Regions from separate parts of the Couchioplanes caeruleus genome, predicted to be linked through region 4. Evidence: riboswitches for the same ligand, from Rfam matches in the RefSeq annotation. Region 4 holds a riboswitch; each other region holds the start of a gene.
What was found. Region 4 has a riboswitch for cyclic di-AMP ahead of EDD30_RS17010 (coiled-coil domain-containing protein). Riboswitches for the same ligand answer to the same signal wherever they lie in the genome.
Positions count from the first base shown of each region.

Region 1: linked by a shared signal. The riboswitch ahead of EDD30_RS12440 (C40 family peptidase) and the one ahead of EDD30_RS17010 (coiled-coil domain-containing protein) in region 4 are both predicted to bind cyclic di-AMP.
Region 2: linked by a shared signal. The riboswitch ahead of EDD30_RS09775 (C40 family peptidase) and the one ahead of EDD30_RS17010 (coiled-coil domain-containing protein) in region 4 are both predicted to bind cyclic di-AMP.
Region 3: linked by a shared signal. The riboswitch ahead of EDD30_RS18280 (C40 family peptidase) and the one ahead of EDD30_RS17010 (coiled-coil domain-containing protein) in region 4 are both predicted to bind cyclic di-AMP.

Region 1 is NZ_RJKL01000001.1:2,819,685-2,823,888, forward strand. It holds gene EDD30_RS12420 (DUF1360 domain-containing protein) at 1-220, opposite strand, end outside; gene EDD30_RS12425 (DUF6158 family protein) at 231-476, opposite strand; gene EDD30_RS12430 (hypothetical protein) at 611-1,054, shown strand; gene EDD30_RS12435 (DUF3817 domain-containing protein) at 1,066-1,395, shown strand; cyclic di-AMP (ydaO/yuaA leader) riboswitch at 1,604-1,732, shown strand; gene EDD30_RS12440 (C40 family peptidase) at 1,778-2,704, shown strand; gene EDD30_RS12445 (sigma-70 family RNA polymerase sigma factor) at 2,950-3,951, opposite strand.
Region 2 is NZ_RJKL01000001.1:2,258,657-2,262,860, reverse strand. It holds gene EDD30_RS09785 (type 1 glutamine amidotransferase) at 1-13, opposite strand, end outside; gene EDD30_RS09780 (MurT ligase domain-containing protein) at 47-1,267, opposite strand; cyclic di-AMP (ydaO/yuaA leader) riboswitch at 1,772-1,894, shown strand; gene EDD30_RS09775 (C40 family peptidase) at 1,901-2,713, shown strand; gene mraZ (division/cell wall cluster transcriptional repressor MraZ) at 3,152-3,583, shown strand; gene rsmH (16S rRNA (cytosine(1402)-N(4))-methyltransferase RsmH) at 3,811-4,204, shown strand, end outside.
Region 3 is NZ_RJKL01000001.1:4,105,119-4,109,322, forward strand. It holds gene EDD30_RS18275 (MFS transporter) at 1-1,068, opposite strand, end outside; cyclic di-AMP (ydaO/yuaA leader) riboswitch at 1,858-1,980, shown strand; gene EDD30_RS18280 (C40 family peptidase) at 1,987-2,781, shown strand; gene EDD30_RS18285 (MBL fold metallo-hydrolase) at 2,839-3,786, opposite strand; gene EDD30_RS18290 (TetR/AcrR family transcriptional regulator) at 3,936-4,204, shown strand, end outside.
Region 4 is NZ_RJKL01000001.1:3,824,712-3,828,915, reverse strand. It holds gene EDD30_RS17015 (glycoside hydrolase family 65 protein) at 1-378, shown strand, start outside; gene EDD30_RS17010 (coiled-coil domain-containing protein) at 455-1,471, opposite strand; cyclic di-AMP (ydaO/yuaA leader) riboswitch at 1,476-1,613, opposite strand; cyclic di-AMP (ydaO/yuaA leader) riboswitch at 1,893-2,030, shown strand; gene EDD30_RS17005 (coiled-coil domain-containing protein) at 2,082-3,089, shown strand; gene EDD30_RS17000 (ABC transporter ATP-binding protein) at 3,131-3,901, opposite strand; gene EDD30_RS16995 (ABC transporter permease) at 3,894-4,204, opposite strand, start outside.

The DNA of each region.
Region 1 (4,204 bases), 1.0 Mb from region 4:
GCCGGCTCAGTTTGTGGGTGGCGATCGAGATCAGGACGACGTCCGCGACGGAGGGACGCTCCGGCACCGCACGACCGGTGATCTTCGCGGCGACGCCCAGGCTTCCCGCGAGCACCCCGAAGGTGCCCATCATGGCCGCGTATCCGCCGAGGGGCCGGTGCTCGTGAGGGGCGTACTGCCGACGCAACCGGTCGAGCCGGGCGCGTACCGAGGGAGTCATGCGGTTCCTCTCAGAAATCCTGGGTGAGCCGGTGCGGATCGACCTCGCGCCCGGGATGACGGGCCAGGTACTCGGTCTCCAACTCGGCCGTACGCCGCAGATGATTGGCGAGCGCCGCGTCAGGGCCGTGCCGCAGCGTCGCGAGCCGCGTCCGGTGCAGGCTGCCGAGCTCGCGGAGCAGATCGTCGTCGGCGAGACCCGACGGGTCTATGCCCTGCTCGGTGCCGACACGGTCGCCGACCTCGGAGTCGCTCATGATCTCTTCCTCTCTCGGTGCTTGCCGCAACGGTTGCCCGGGTGGCCTTCGGTCAAACCCCTGCCGCACACCGCGGCCCCGGACCGACGGCAGCGGCGGCCCGGCCCGGCCGAGGCTGCCGGTACGCTCGACGCATGAGAGCGCTGTGGACCCCGGCGTGGATCGTGCGCCACGTGGTCGCCCTCGTCCTCATCGCGGGCTTCCTGGGCCTGGGCTGGTGGCAGTTCAGCCGCGCGACCGGCGGCAACACCCTGAGCTGGGGCTACACCGTCGAATGGCCGGTCTTCGCGGCCTTCGTCGGTTTTCTGTGGTTTCGCGAGGTGCAGCAGGAGCTCAGGTCCCGCCGCCAGCGGACAGAAAAGCCGGCGGTGGAACAGGACGCCCGGAGCACTGCCGGCTCGGCCGCGGATGCTCCGGTCACGGTGCGGCGGCCGGTGCGGGCCTCGGTGAACCGGCAGGCTCCCCCGGCCGGCAGCGACCCGGAGCTCGACGCCTACAACGACTATCTCGCCTGGCTCAACGCCCACCCCGGGGCGCGGCCGGGCGACTACCCCGGACGCAAGAGCGGCATCAAGTAAGGACGTGGATCGTGCAGGGAGCCCTCACCCGCTACCGGATCATCGCCTGGATCGTCGGCGTGGTCCTGATCGCGCTCGTGCTGGTGGGCATGCCGCTGAAGTACGCCGGTGACGACGACACCGTGGTCGCCGCCGTCGGGCCTTTCCACGGTTTCCTCTACATGGTCTACCTGGTGGCCACGTTCGATGTGAGCCGCCGTGCGGGCTGGCCGCTCGGCCGGATGCTGCTCGTGATGCTCGCCGGCACGGTGCCGCTGCTCTCCTTCTGGGCCGAGCACGTCGTCACCCGCAAGTGGGCCGTCCAGCCGATGGACACGCCGGTCGCGATGGCGAAGAAATAGAGAAGTAACGCTGCGGGTCGGCCGCATTGCATTCGGTTATCGGGATCATTCGGATCATTGCCCTAATTGGCGCACGTCACTCTTCCGGCTCTTGTGTTAATCGAGATCGCCGATAAGTTGGTGCGGTTGGTCCGGTCCGCAGCCACACCGGTGGCGCCGGCCGACGCCGCCGAGTCCCGACGGCGGAATCGGTGACCCCTCCCCCGGGGCACCGGGACCGCCTCGACGATCCGGGGAACCACCGAAGTAGCACCTGGGGTGAATCCGCGTTCCGCGGTAGGGCCTTCTTCCCGCCCGAATCCGTCAGCTAACCCGGTAGGCGGCACAGCGGAAGAAAGGCCACGTAACGTTGCCACACGCCCGCACGAGGCTACGCGCCCTGGTGGTTGCCGCCCTGGCGATCGTGATCTCCAGCACCGTCGCACCCGCCGCGCACGCGGCGCCTTCCGCGACGGAGCTCAAGAAGAAGATCGAGAAGGCTTCGCACCAGCTCGAAGACGTCGTCGAGTCGTACAACAAGATGCGGCTCAGCCTGAAGAAGACGAACGCCGAGGAGAAGAAGCTCGCCGCGTCGCTCGCGCCCGCCAAGGCGGCGCTCGAGGCGGCCGGCTCGCAGATGCAGGTCATCGCGGCCTCGGCGTACAAGACCGGTCAGGTCGGCACCATGAACGTCGTACTCGAGGGCACGGACAGCCTGATGGACCGCATGTCCATTCTGGAGCATTTGTCCCGCACTCGGCAGCGCGACATCAACACCTACACGACCACGACGCAGACCTTCTCCCAGCGTCAGGCCGCCCTGAAGGCCACCCAGGACAAGCAGGAGGCCGAGGTCAAGGAGCTCGGCGCCCGCAAGAAGAAGATCGAGGCTGACCTCAAGGAGCTGTACGCCATGCGCACGGCGGCGTTCGGCCGGGCGACCGAGAGCGGCTCGGCCTACACCGGGGACATCCCCGACATCTCCGGCGATGCCGGGGTGGCCGTCACGTTCGCGTACAACCAGATCGGCAAGCCGTACTCGTACGGTTCCGGCGGTCCGAACTCCTACGACTGCTCGGGCCTGACCTCCGCTGCCTGGCGTGCCGCGGGCAAGAGCCTGCCCCACAACGCCGCGGCGCAGTTCAACGAGACGAGTCGGGTCAGCCGGTCTCAGCTCGAACCCGGCGACCTGGTGTTCTACCGCGGGCTCGCCCACGTGGGCATCTATGTCGGCGGCGGACAGATCATCCACGCGTCGGTGCCCGGCGAGCCGATCAGCAAGGTATCGATCGATATCATGCCGCCGTACGGATACGGCCGGGTGCGTTGATCACGCCGTAACGCACGACCGCGGAAGGCCGGTGCTCCCCTCGGGGAGCGCCGGCCTTTCCCGTGCCCCGGAGAAGACCGGCAAAGGCCATGCCCGGATAAGGCCCACGGAGTCCGCGCACGGAGTCCGCGCACGGAGTCCGCGCACGGAGTCCGCGCACGGAGTCCGCGCACGGAGAAGGCCGGTGTCCCTTACGGGACACCGGCCTTCGTCGGCTACGAGGAGGGAGAGGTGCCGGTTCAGGCTCAGGCGGCCTGCAGACCCTCGGCGCGGGCCAGCTCACGCAGCCGGCCCAGGGCCTGGATCTCGAGCTGGCGGATCCGCTCCCGCGAGAGCGAGAAGCGCGACGCCACCTCGGTCAGCGAGTGCTCCCGCCCGTCCTCGAGGCCGTACCGGGCGCGCATGATGCCCGCCGACCGGTCGTCGAGGTGGTTGAGAAGGCCCTCGATGCGCTGGCGCTCGAGCGCCGTGAGCACGATCTCCTCCGGCGACGGCGCGTCGCTGTCGGCGACCAGGTCGCCGAGGTTGGTGTCGCCGTCGTCGCCCACCGGGGTGTCCAGGGACACGGTGTCCTGGGCCCAGCGGGTCAGCTCGGTGACGCGCTCGACCGTCACGCCCAGCGCCGCGGCGACCTGCGCGGGCTCCGGGTCGGCACCGAGCTCGCGGACGAGCTGGCGGGTGACGTTGCGCATCCGGTTGACGTCCTCGACGAGGTGCACGGGCAGGCGCACGGTGCGCTCCTGCTGCGCGATCGCCCGGCTGATCGCCTGGCGGATCCACCACGTCGCGTACGTCGAGAACTTGTAGCCGCGCTCGTAGTCGAACTTCTCCACGGCGCGGACCAGGCCGGTGTTGCCTTCCTGGATGAGGTCGAGCATCGGCATGCCCGAGCGCACGTACCGGCGTGCGATAGAGACCACCAGGCGCAGGTTGGCCCGGATGAACAGGTCCTTGGCCCGCTCGCCCTCGACGACCAGGCGCTCCAGTTCCTCCCGGCTCACGCCGCGACGGACGTCACCGCTGTCGAGCAGGTGCTCGGCATAGAGGCCGGCCTCGATTGCCTTGGAGAGGTCGACCTCCCTGGCGGCATCCAGAAGCGGCGTCCGGGAGATCTCGTGCAGGTAGACGCCGACGAGGTCGCGCTCCTCGGCGACTTCGTCCGTCCGCATCACGGTGTTCTTCTCCACGTTGCCCACGGTCCCCTCATTGCCTTCACTAACCCTGTTACGGGCAATTCCTGCGTCCATCAGCCCTCCCCGTAACGTCCGCAGTTCGTGCATTGCGGTGCTGACACCTACACAACAAGTGGCGCCCTGCACTGATTCCGGCTGGTGGGTCGAAAGTGTCACGAATGCCTGAGCGTCACCTGAGAGCCGCGTGGATACTTACTGAAGAGCGCTCCCAGGGAAGGCATTCGGAGCCGCACCCGGCGCTGGGTGCGTGCATCGACGCATACCCTTCGCCCCATACATGACACCATCAGCCCCTCATCCGTCACAG
Region 2 (4,204 bases), 1.6 Mb from region 4:
TGCTCTCGCTCATGCTTCCGACCTCGGTTCTCCGCTGCGGGCAAGCTCAGTTGACACGATCCAGCTCCGCTCGGATGTCCTGGAACGCCGTGTAGTTCGCGATCACCTCGAGTCGGCCCGGGGGTGTGGCCCGCAGCGCCTCGTCGAAGGATTTAACGTGCCGGAAGGCCACATCGTTCACTTCCAGCCGGACCGCGAGGTCGTAGGCCCGGTCGCCGGTGATCAGGACGGGCCGTCCACGCAGGGGAGAGAAGTCGACGTCGTAGAGCCACGAGGTGTCGAAGCCGTCGGGGTCGCGCGCGTTGATGGAGAGCAGTGTCGGGGCGAGCTCGGCCATGTCGAAGGCCTCGAGCCAACTGGCCGGGTTCTTCGCCAGCAGCAGCCGGATGGTGCGCCCGTCGCGTTCCACCTGGGCGTAGCGACCGGCCACCGAGGCCACGCTCGCGAGCCGGGGCACCGCCTCGATGGGGCGTACGCCGAACTCCGCGGCCACGGCCAGCGCGGTGGCCGCGTTGCCGAGGTTGACCTGGCCCGGCAGTTGCAGCTTGACCAGATGCCAGTCACCTCGGGGGTCGACCACACCCTCCTCGTCGACCGTCCACTGTGCCTGCGGCCGGCGCAGCGGGCAGCCGGTGCACCACCAGTCGCCGTGTGCACGCTGGATGGACCCCCCGCATTCGGGGCAGACCCACGAGTCGTCCGTCCACCGCTGGCCGGCGCTGAACCAGGTGACGTGCCCGGCGGAGACGGCCGACCAGACCACCATCGGGTCGTCGGCGTTGGCGACGACGTGCACGTCCGGGTGGCCGGCGAGGGCGGTGCGCCACATCTGCGCCATCATCGCCACCTCCTTGGCCCGGTCGAGCTGGTCGCGGGAGAGGTTGAGCAGGGCGACCACCCGGGGTGCGGTCTCGTCGATCACCTGCGCGAGGTAGTGCTCGTCGACCTCGAGGACGGCGAAGGGGGTCGCGCCGGCCTTCGCCAGCGCGGAGGTGTGCCCGGTCGGCATGTTGGCGCCGAACGAGTTGGTGGCGACCGGGCCCAGGACCCCGAGCGCCGCGGCGGCGAAGCGGGTCGTGGTGGTCTTGCCGTTGGTGCCCGAGACGAGCGCGATCGCCCGGCCGGCGGCGAGGTTGCGTAGCAGGTCTGGGTCGATCTTGAGGCCGATCCAGCCGCCGATGACCGAGCCGTCGCCGCGTCCCGCGGCCCGCGAGAGCGCCGCCGCCGTGCGCGACACGGAGGTCGCGACCTTGGCCCGCAAGGGCATTTTCCCGTCCGTCACGGCGACGAGGGTACCGGAAACGGACACTACGTCGAGTGGCGGTGAGTGCGACGCTGCCCGTCCGGCGCCGGATGGGCCGAACGGTCGATCGGCATCGTGCGTCCGGAGTGGTGTTTGGCCCGGTGGGGAGGTTTTCGGTGGCATTCGCCCGACGTTGCACCCTTCCGTGGTCAGACGCGTCATCACTTTTTATGTGTTGTGATTCACCCGTAACCATCGACGGATAGTGATTGGTCGTGTGCTCATAGTGGCGGCATATGTCACAGACTGGTTGCGAACCGGACACTGTCCACTGTGCCAAATACGAAGAGTGACGGACAGGGGGCAAGCGGTGGATCAGAAAATCCGGTAGGCAGGGTGGGCCGGTGAGCGACCGCCCACCGCTCGCACCGCACGGATCACGCCGAGCCCTGCCCCGGTCCGCGCGGTACGACCACGGAGCAAGCGAACAACCATAAAGGCATACGGGGGCAGGGACGGGGGACCCATTTCCGGTCCGCGCCCGGGTCGTCTGGCCCGGCGGACCTCGGGGTGAAGTCGCCACCCGGCGACCGGGCACACCTTCCCGCCCGAACCCGACAGCTAACCTCGCAGGCGTGCCGGAGGGAATCTTCTACCGTGCACGAACGCAGTTCGAGCCGGGGCCGCCGCATGTCCGCCGGCACCGGAACCGTCGCACTGTCCCTGGGTCTCTGCCTCTGCGCCGGCCAGCTCATCGCGACGCCTGCGGCCTCCGCGGCCGCGGCACCCGTCGTCACGACGGTCACGGCGGCGAAGCCGGTCAAGCCCCGCATCTCCTCCTCGTGGAGCGCGCGCAAGGTCAACTGGGGCACGAAGGTTCGCGTGACCACCAAGCTGATCAACCCCAAGACCGGTAAGAAGGTGGTCGGCGGCTGGGTGCGGCTCCAGACGCATCAGAACGGCAAATGGAAGACCTGGCTGAAGAGCCGCAACACCTCGGGGGCCGTCACCTTCGCGACCGCGCCGCACGAGACGAGGTGGTTCCGCACCGCGTTCGGCGGAGCGGGCGGCGTCACCGCGGCCACGACCAGGCCCACCAAGATCCACATCCGGTCCAGCGGAGCGAGGATCCTCGCCGAGGCCAAGAAGCACCGGGGCGCCGCCTACGCCTACGGCGCGGAAGGTCCCCGGCGCTTCGACTGCTCGGGTTACACGAAGTACGTCTACAAGAAGGCGACCGGCAAGAAGCTGCCGCACAGCGCGAACTCGCAGCAGTACTACGGCAAGAAGGTCAGCAAGAGCAGCAAGCAGGTGGGCGACCTCATCGTCTTCCGCAACGGCTCGCACGGCTACCACGCCGGCATCTACGCGGGCGGCGGCTACATGTACGACTCGCCGCGGCCGGGCATGTCGGTGGGCAAGCACAAGATCTGGAGCAACAACTACGTCGTGCGGCGCATCGCCGCCTGACGCGGATGCGGTAGGAGCGGTACCGACGGTTCAGTGGGACGTGACCCGGTTCGGGTCACGTCCCACTGTCGTCGCCCCCGCCGTCGCGCGTTTCCTCCACGTCGCTCAGCAAGATCCCTCCACTTCCCTCCCCAAAGGGCGTTCCGCGCGCGCGGAACGCCCTTTTTCAGTGGAGTTTCGTGCCCGACTGGGCGGCTTGTCGGAAAGTGGACCATGATCGGAGCCGCTCCGCCCTCCACCCCGACCCCACCGCTTCTGACGTGCGGATTCATCCGCGAATCCGCTTCGCAGACGGGCCGATTCCGGTTGCGAGTGGAGGGAAGTGGAGTAGAGTGGAGCGCAGTGGCAGGGCCGGACCGGGCCTGCCGGCCCGAGCGAACCGGCGGACCGCGCTGAGCCATTCGAGAAGCGGCGCCACAGGGCAAGGGGGGTCGGCCGATGTTCCTCGGCACGCACACCCCGCGCCTGGACGACAAGGGCCGGCTGATCCTTCCGGCGAAGTTCCGGGACGAGCTGGCGGGAGGTGTCGTGATCACCAAGGGGCAGGAGCGCTGCCTGTATGTGTTCCCGATGCCGGAGTTCCAGCGGATCGCGGGGCAGTTGCGGGACCAGCCGGTCACCCACAAGGCCGCCCGGGCCTACAGCCGGGTGTTCTTCGCCAGCGCGCACGACGAGATCCCCGACAAGCAGGGCCGGGTCACCATCCCGGCGCACCTGCGGGAATACGCGGCTCTCGACCGTGAGCTCGTGGTGATCGGGGCGAGCACACGGGTGGAGATCTGGGACAGACAGTCCTGGGAGCAGTACCTCTCGGCGAGCGAGGACGACTTCGCCGACATCGAGGAGGGGGTGCTGCCCGGCGGACTGTAGGCGTCGTTACCTGTCGGCCGCCGAGGTGGTCCGGACGTCGCTGCCGCCGTACTGCGAGATCTCCAGCCGCTCCCGCTCCTGGCGCCTCTTCCCCGGTGCCAGGCGTGTGTCCGGTGGGGCGCGCCCGATGGCAACGGGCACGAGCGGATGGGGATCTGGCGGTACGGAAGACGATCGGATACGGATCAAAAGGTCGGCCGCGTGGCGCGCGGGAAAGTGCAGGGGCGATGGGGGTCGACATGGGGGAGCTTCGCGGCACGCACGTGCCGGTGCTGCTCGAGCGCTGCCTCGAGCTGCTCGCCCCCGCGCTCGACCGTCCCGGTGCGGTGCACGTCGACTTCACGCTCGGCCTGGGCGGGCACGCCGAGGCCGTCCTGGAGCGGCACCCGGCCGTGGTCCTCATCGGACTCGACCGGGATCAGGAGGCGCTGGCGCACTCCCGGCACCGGCTCCAGCGCTTCGCCGGCCGTATCCATCTGGTCCACGCCGTGTACGACGAGCTTCCCGAAGTCCTCTCGGATCTCGGCCGCCCGGTCTTCCACAGTGGGCTGTTCGACCTGGGCGTGTCCTCGTTGCAGCTCGACGAGGCGGACCGCGGCTTCGCGTACGCCAAGGACGCGC
Region 3 (4,204 bases), 280 kb from region 4:
CAGGTAGCTGCCGGTCGGGCGGATCAGGGCGAGCCAGCCGAGGCCGGCGGCCAGCACGGCGAGGCCGGTGACGATCATCGTCTTGGGGCCGAACCGGGCGATCGTGCGGGGTGCGAGCGCGATCATGCCGATCATGATGAGGACGGTCATCGGCAGCAGCGCGGCGCCGCCGGGGAAGGCGCTGTAGCCGAGGACCTGCTGCAGGTAGAGGTTGAGGTAGAACCACATCGGGATCCAGGCCGCGCCGAGCAGCATCTGGGCGAGGTTGGCGGCGCCGAGGTTCGGGCTGCGGAAGATGCCCAGCCGTACCAGCGGTTCACGCCGGGTGGCCTGGACGGCGAGGAAGGTGATCAGCAGCACCGCGGCGCCGCCGAGCACGCCCCAGGTCTGCATGGATGCCCAGCCGACTTCCGGGGCACGGACGATGGCGTAGACGGCGGCCGCCAGACCCGCGGTTACGGTCAGCGCGCCGGCCACGTCCAGGCTGCCGCGGCGGGCGCCGCCGGCGGGCATCAGCGCCGGGGTGGCGATGAGTGCGAGCGCGGCGATGGGGATGTTGAGGTAGAACACCCACGGCCAGCTGACGTACTCGGTGATGACGCCGCCGAGGAACACTCCGGCGGTGCCGCCGGCGGGGGCGGCGGCGCCGTACAGGGCGAGGGCCTTGGTGAGTTCCTTGGGCTCGGCCCCGAACAGCATGATGAGCAGGGTCAGGGCGGACGGGGCGATGAGGGCGGCGCCGGCACCCTGCACGGCACGGGAGGCCAGCTCGACCTCGACGGTGCCGGCCAGGCCGGCGGCGGCTGAACCGGCCAGCAGCACTGCCCAGCCGGTGGCGAAGACGCGGCGGGCGCCGAACTGGTCGGAGAGTCGGCCGCCGAGTAGCAGCAGGCCGCCGAACGCGACGACGTAGGCGTTGAAGACCCAGGTCAGCTCGCCGGGTGTGAACCCGAGGTCTTCGCGCATACGGGGCAGGGCCACGCCGATGATCGAGGTGTCCATGATGACCATGAACTGGGCGAGTGCGATGAGCGCGAGGGCCCACCAGCGTAGGGAACTGCGGGACATGACCGTTCCTCCTTAATACCCCCGGGGGGTATATGCGTTGGCCGTCATTGTTACCCCCCGGGGGTATCCATCGTCAAGGCCTCGGCAGCATGCGACCAGTCGCTGCCGAGTGAAGCCGGGACCGGCGCCGTGCTCGGGCGGTTTCGCCACCGGCCCGAGTCCGAGCACGACCGATCCGCGGCGCGGACTGACATAGTCGCCGCTGCCTAGAGGGGCGGGCGTCGAGATCGTGCTCGAAGTCGACCACCTGAGTCAGGTGACGGCGCTGCATGATCACTGCCGGGATCGCGGAGTGGTGGTGGAAGCGCGGGTCGACCTTTCTGCACCGACGACCCGCACACGTCCGATACGCCTGGGCCGTGCGGGTCGCGACCGCCAATCGGACACTTGACCGACATCGGCTTTGCGGTGAGAACTTGAGCCGCCTGCGAGGTTCATGGCGAATCTGTTCAGCTTGAGCGCCCACCGCGATCGGCGCCCGGTACGCCATTTTCTGTGATCAGACCCACCCACCATGTTGACCGTCGTGTGACCAGGTGCATGCGTAACGTGCCGGTTTTCGTCATGGACAGGCTGCAACCGGACAGCCACCGATATGCCAAACACGAAGCGTGACGGACTGCGGCCCGGCAGTGGCTCGGGAAATCGGATAGGCAGGAGGGGCCGGTGAGCGACCGCCCACCGCTCGCACCGCCTGGATCACGCCGAGCCCTGCCCCGGTCTGGGGGTGCGACCACGAGGTATGCGAACAACCATGAAGGCATACGGGGGCAGGGACGGGGGACCCATTTCCGGTCCGCGCCCGGGTCGTCTGGCCCGGCGGACCTCGGGGTGAAGTCGCCACCCGGCGACCGGGCACACCTTCCCGCCCGAACCCGACAGCTAACCTCGCAGGCGTGCCGGAGGGAATCTTCTACCGTGCACGAACGCAGTTCGAGCCGGGGCCGCCGCATGTCCGCCGGCACCGGAACCGTCGCAATGTCCCTGGGTCTCTGCCTCTGCGCCGGCCAGCTCGTCGCACCGCCGGCAGCCTCCGCAGCCGCTGCCGCTCCCGTCACCACGACGGTCGCCGCGGCGCGGCCGGTTAAGCCGGCCGTCGCCGCCTCCTACGACAAGCGCACGATCAGCCGAGGTGCGAAGGTCCGCGTGACCACCACGCTGATCGACCCCAAGACCGGCAAGAAGCTGGTCGGCGGCTACGTCCTGCTCCAGGGCAAGTATGGCAACAAGTGGAAGACCTGGCAGCGCAAACGCAACACGTCCGGCGTCGTCGCGTTCCGCACCGGGCCCCACGTGACGAGGTGGTTCCGCACCACCTACGGCACGGCGGCTACCACGCCCGTCCAGATCACCGTCAGGACCGACGGCGCGAGGATCCTGGCTGAGGCCAGGAAGCACAAGGGCGCGCCCTACGTGTTCGGCGCAGCCGGCCCCAAGCGCTTCGACTGCTCGGGTTACACGCAGTACGTCTACAAGAAGGCAGTAGGAAAGAAGCTGCCGCACAAGGCGAACTTGCAGCAGAGGTACGGCAAGGCGGTCAGCAAGAGCAACAAGAAGGCCGGCGATCTGCTCGTCTTCCGCTCCGGGTCCTACGGCACCCACGTCGCCATCTATGCGGGCGGCGGCTACATGTGGGCCTCGCCGCGCGCCGGCAAGACCGTCAGCAAGCAGAAGGTCTACAGCAGCAACTACGTGGTACGCCGGATGATCTGACGCCCGCAGCACGGATGATCGAGCCCAGGTGGGGGCGCAACTCGTTGTGTTGCCCCCTCACCTGGACCCGTACGCCGCGTGGCGACCTACCTGGCCGACCGCGGGCGGGGATTCCGGGCGTAGGTGTGTAGCGGGAGCGAGCCGGTATCCGTCGCCGTCACGTCGGAGGAATCCGCCGAGGGGCAGGTGGCTGGGTAGCAGCAGGGTGTCGGTGTCGGCATACCGGTCGAGGACCGCGCGGCGGTTGGCGGCGGCCTGGACGGGGTCGATGCACAGTGCGGTGCTGATGTCAGGATGGCGCAACTGCAGGGGGTGGTGGATCAGGTCACCGGCCAGCAGGGCCCGTCGTCCCTGGCTGGCCACCTCGACCAGGACGTGTCCGGGTGTGTGCCCGGGTGCGGGTACGAGCCGGACCTCTCCGTCGAGGTCGTGGTCGGGTGGGCACGGCAGTAATTGCCCCGCGGCCTGGACGGGCAGCACGCTGTCGGCGACGGGGACCGAGGGCGTGGTCGCGGTGGCGTGGTCGAGTTCGGGTCGGGTGATCAGGTACTGGGCGTTCGGGAAGGTCGGGCGCAGGTGGCCGTCGGTCAGCGTGGTGTTCCAGCCGATGTGGTCGTGGTGCAGGTGGGTGTTGATGACCGTGTCCACGTCGGCTGGTGCGATGCCCGCACGCTCCAAAGCGGACAGCCAGCGGGAGTCCAGTCCTCGACGGGGGTGCGGGCGGGCCGGTTTCGGGCCGCCGAGGCAGGTGTCGACGAGGATCACCCGGTCGGCGCCGAGGATCGCGAATCCCTGTGAGGCCATGCGCAGGAAGGTGCCGGACGGGTCTGTGTAGGTGGGGCCGGCGGCCGACAGCAGTGCGGCGAGCAGGTCGGGTGCCAGATGCGGGTAGGTGGCCTTGGCAGGCAGCGCGGGCCCGACCGCCTCGACGAGGGGGATGATCCGGCGCCGCCCGACCTGGATCGGGACCGGTGACATGGTGGGTGTGGTGAGTTCAGCGCTCACTGGGCGGCCTCCTGTCAGACGGTATGTTCTTTAATGAACATCTGTCCAGGATCGTCGCCGGGCCGCCGTGGCCCGGCAAGAGGCAAAACCCGGGCCGCCGTCCATAACGAGACACCGGCAGCCCGATCGTTCAGAAACGGGAAGTGTCGATGGCCACAACACCGGACCGGCGGGTACGGCGTACCCGCGCCGCCCTGCGCGAGGCACTGCTCGACCTGATGGCCGAGCGCGGCTACGACGCGGTGACCGTGCAGGACATCATCGACCGCGCCGATGTCGGCCGATCCACGTTCTACAACCACTACACCGACAAGGACGACCTGCTCCGCGACAATTTCGCCGACCTCCGTACGATCGTCGCGCAGCCGGGCACCGCGACAACCAGCGCCGGGCATCGACTGCGTTTCAGCCTGCCCCT
Region 4 (4,204 bases):
CAGAACGCCCGGGACGGCGTGCACGTGGCGTCGCTGGCCGGCTCCTGGATCGCGCTGGTCGCGGGGCTCGGCGGCATGCGCGACTACAACGGCCGGCTCTCCTTCTCGCCGCGGCTGCCGAGCCGGATCAACAGCCTGGAGTTCTCCCTGCTGTGGCGCGGCCTGCGGGTGCGGGTGGAGGTGACACCGGCCGAGGTGACCTACTCGCTGCGCAACGGCGGCGGCTCCGCGAAGCTCGAGCTGCTGCACCACGGTAAGGAAGTGACGGTGACGCAGGTCAAGCCGGTGGTGCTGGCGATCCCGCCGGCGCCGCCGACCGGTCCGGCCCCGACCCAGCCGGCGGGGCGGGCACCGGTCCGTCGCGCCAGCAATCAGTAGGGCGCACAGCTCAGTAGGACGGACAGCAAGGAGCCCCCGCCGGAAGGCGGGGGCTCCTTTGCGCGCGTGGGGCCTGCTACAGCATGGAGACGTGTACGTGGTCCGTATGGTCGCTGTCGCCGGAATACGAACCCCAGCCCGTCGCCGGGAACCAGACCATCTTGTTCCAGATGACGTACAGGACGCCGAGCCGGTCGGCGTTGCGGACCAGGAATGCCATCAGGTTGTTGCCGTACTCGCGGGTGTCCTGGTTATGCCAGGGTGAGAAGCCGCTCTTCTGCAGGGACCAGTCGCAGGCGCGGCCCTTGGGATGCTCGAACGGGCCGCCGGGGCGGAAACAGCCCACGAACCGGTTGAAGCCGGCCTTCTTGACTTCCTTGTACATGTGCATCGTGCGGGCCGTGACGCAGCCGCCCGTGGTTTCGTCGTCGACGTTGCACCCCTCCGGGGCGAACTCACCGTCGCCGTTGCGGGGCGCGGGCGCGGCCACCTTCGACTTGAGGGTCACGAAGCCGCCCGTCACCGTCTTGCCGCCCACCAGATTGAGCGCCTTCTCGGCGGACTCCTTCTGCTTGCGCACCACTTCCTGGTTCTGCTTCTGCGCCTTGATCTCCTGGTCCAGCCGGGCCTTCGCCGTGGCGACCGTGTCGATCGCTTTCTGCAGCTCCTGCAGCTTGCCGTCGTTGACGGCGTTGAGCTCCTCGAGCGAAACGGCCTTCTCGAGGAAGGCGTCCGGCGAGCGCACGTTGAGCAGGAATCCCATCGTCGACAGGCCGCCCGTGCGGTACTGCTGGGCCGCGATGGCGTTCACCTGGGGCAGCAGGGCGTCCCGCCGATCCTCCGCGGTCTTCACCTGCACGGCCAGGTTGGCCTGTGCCTTGGTGGACCTGGCGACCGCGGCCTTGGCCGCCAGGAAGCGACGCCCCGTGTTGTCGAGCACGTCGTTGAGCGTCGGGTTGGCCTTGCCGTCGTCGGGGGTCGACGAGCTTCCGCCGGGCGCCGCGGTCGCGGGCGCTCCGGGGGCGACGATCATGGTGATCGCGATGAGCGGTGCCAGGGCGAGGACCAGCCACCGGCCGGGTCTTGCCGTCATGCAGTTTCCTTCCGTGTTGCCGCCTACCGGGTTAGCTGACGGGTTCGGGACGGAAGCGATCCCTACCGCAAGGCTCTGCGGATTCACCCCTTTTCAAGGTGGTTCCCCGATTCGCCGTGCGGCGATTGAGCGGTGGTCCGCCGGCACCTTGGGGGCGGTGCCTTCATGGCAGTGACCGGCGGAAAGTTTACCTGAAGATGGCCGTCGCATCAGCGCCTGCGGAGGGCCGAAAACTGTTACCGCGCAACGACTTTCCGTTACCCCTCGATGGGATGACGCAGGTCATGACCCGCAACGAAGTATCAATGTGAGTCGCTGCATTCTGCCTCACACCTCTCACTGTTCGTGTGCGTATGAATGCGTACGGTGCGACACCTGTCGATGGTGGGATTCCGTGGGTAGTCTTCGTCACGGTTCCATCACGGAACCGCCGCCCAATCGTCGAAAGGCGAGCCGGGGACCCATCCGGTAATGGGGTGAATCCGCAGAGCCTTGCGGTAGGGATCTCTTCCGTCCCGAACCCGTCAGCTAACCCGGTCGGCGGCCGACGGAAGGAACGCACGTGAGGCTCGACCCTCTCCGGCGGCGATTAGCGATCGTGCTCGCGGTCATGGTCGCCACCTCGGGGCTGGCGCTCGCCGCCCCCACCGCGGCCGGCGCCGCGCCCCGCCCGCCCGCCGCGCCGGGAGACGACGGCGACGACGGCGAGGGCGGCTCGAAGTCGCTCGTCGAGCAGCTCGAGGCGGCCTCGAAGGGCTTCGTCGAGGCCCGGGAGGCGCTCGCCCGCTCGAAGAAGCGCCAGCAGGAGGCCGCCGCGAAGCTCAAGGCGATCGACGCCGAGCTCGGCCCCAAGCAGAGCGTCCTCGACGACATCGCCCAGCAGTCGTACCGCACCGGCCGGCTCGGCCCGATGACCGCCCTGCTGACGGCCGACTCCTCGCAGGGCCTGCTCGATCGCGCCACGACGCTGGAGAGCGTGGCGGTGAAGCAGGAGCGCGCCCTCCGGGAGCTGCAGGACGCCCGGGCGAAGCAGGCGAGGGCGAAGCTGGTGATCGACGCGGAGGTCCGCGACCAGGAGCGCCAGAACGACATCATGAGCAAGCGCAAGGCGCAGGCGGAGAAGGCGCTGAAGACGGCGAACGCCGCGGCCGGCGGCGCGAGCGGCCCCTCCGGCGGAGGCAACAGCGCCCAGGCGGGGGCCGCGCCGCGCAACCCCAACGGCGAGCTGCCCGACGAGTCGTGCAGCCAGAACGACCCGACGACGACCGGTTGCCTCACGCCCCGCACCCTGCACGCCATGAAGGAGGCGCAGGCGGACGGCTTCACCCGCTTCGTGTCGTGCTTCCGTCCGCAGGGCAGCGGTGAACATCCGCTGGGCCGGGCCTGCGACTTCGCGTCGGACGAGGACGGCTTCGGCGGCGTCGCGACCGGCGCCAGCCGGGACTACGGCGACCGCCTGGCGAACTACTTCATCGACAACGAGGGCCGGCTGGGCGTGCTGTACGTCATCTGGTTCAAGCGGATCTGGCTACCGAGCAGCGGATGGCAGCCGTACCTGCGCGGCACCGGCGAACCGAACAGCGATCACACCAACCACGTGCACCTGTCCATGCGATAGCGCCGGACCGACCCAGGGCGGCCGCCGGGCCGCCCTGGTCGTCACCTCTTGACGTACGCCTCGTACTCCTTGAGCACGTCCGCGGTCGGGCCGTCGGCACGGATCAGCCCGGACTCGAGCCAGATGCTGCGCTCGCAGGTGTCCCGGATCGACTGCTCGCTGTGGCTGACCAGGAAGACCGTGCCCGCCTCGGCGCGCAGGTCGCGGACCCGCTGCTCGCTGCGCCTGCGGAACTTCGCATCGCCGGTGGCCAGCGCCTCGTCGATGAGCAGCACGTCGTGCTTCTTCGCCGCCGCGATCGAGAAGCGCAGCCGGGCGGACATGCCGGAGGAGTACGTCCGCATCGGCAGCGAGCTGAAGTCGCCCCTCTCGTTGATGCCGGAGAAGTCGATGATCTCCTTGACCTGGGACTTCACCTGCTCCGGGGTCATGCCCATGGCGAGGCAGCCGAGCACCACGTTGCGCTCGCCGGGCAGGTCGTTCATCAGGGCCGCGTTGACGCCGAGCAGGGAGGGCTGGCCGGCCGCGTAGATCGCGCCCTTGTCGACGGGGAGCAGGCCGGCAATGGCCCGCAGCAGCGTCGACTTGCCGGAGCCGTTGGTGCCGATCAGGCCGATCGCCTCGCCCTTGTACGCGACGAAGCTCACACCCTTGATCGCGTGCACCTCCCGCAGGGTGGCGGGCTTGGTGCCGGTGACGATTCGCTTGAGGCTGGCGACCGGGCTGTGCGTACCCGCGCCGCCGGCCTGGTGCACCCGGTAGACGACGTGGGCGTCGTCCACGATCACGGTGGGTTGACGCTCGTCAGCCACGGCCGTAGCCCTTCTCTCCGCGCCAGAAGTAGACGAAACCGCTGAGCCCGACCACCAGCGTCCAGGCGACGGCCTCCAGCCACAGCACCATGGGGGACGCCGCCAGCGGCACGTCCTCCATCAGGGCGTGACGCATCAGGTCGATGAAGACGAGGAGCGGGTTGGCCTCGACGACCGCGAGCAGCCAGCCGTCGAGCTTCTGCTCGAACATGGTCACCGGGTAGAGGACGGCGGAGCCGTAGAGCCAGATCCGCATGATGAAGGGCACGAGCTGCTTGAAGTCGGCGACCTTGGACCCGAGCC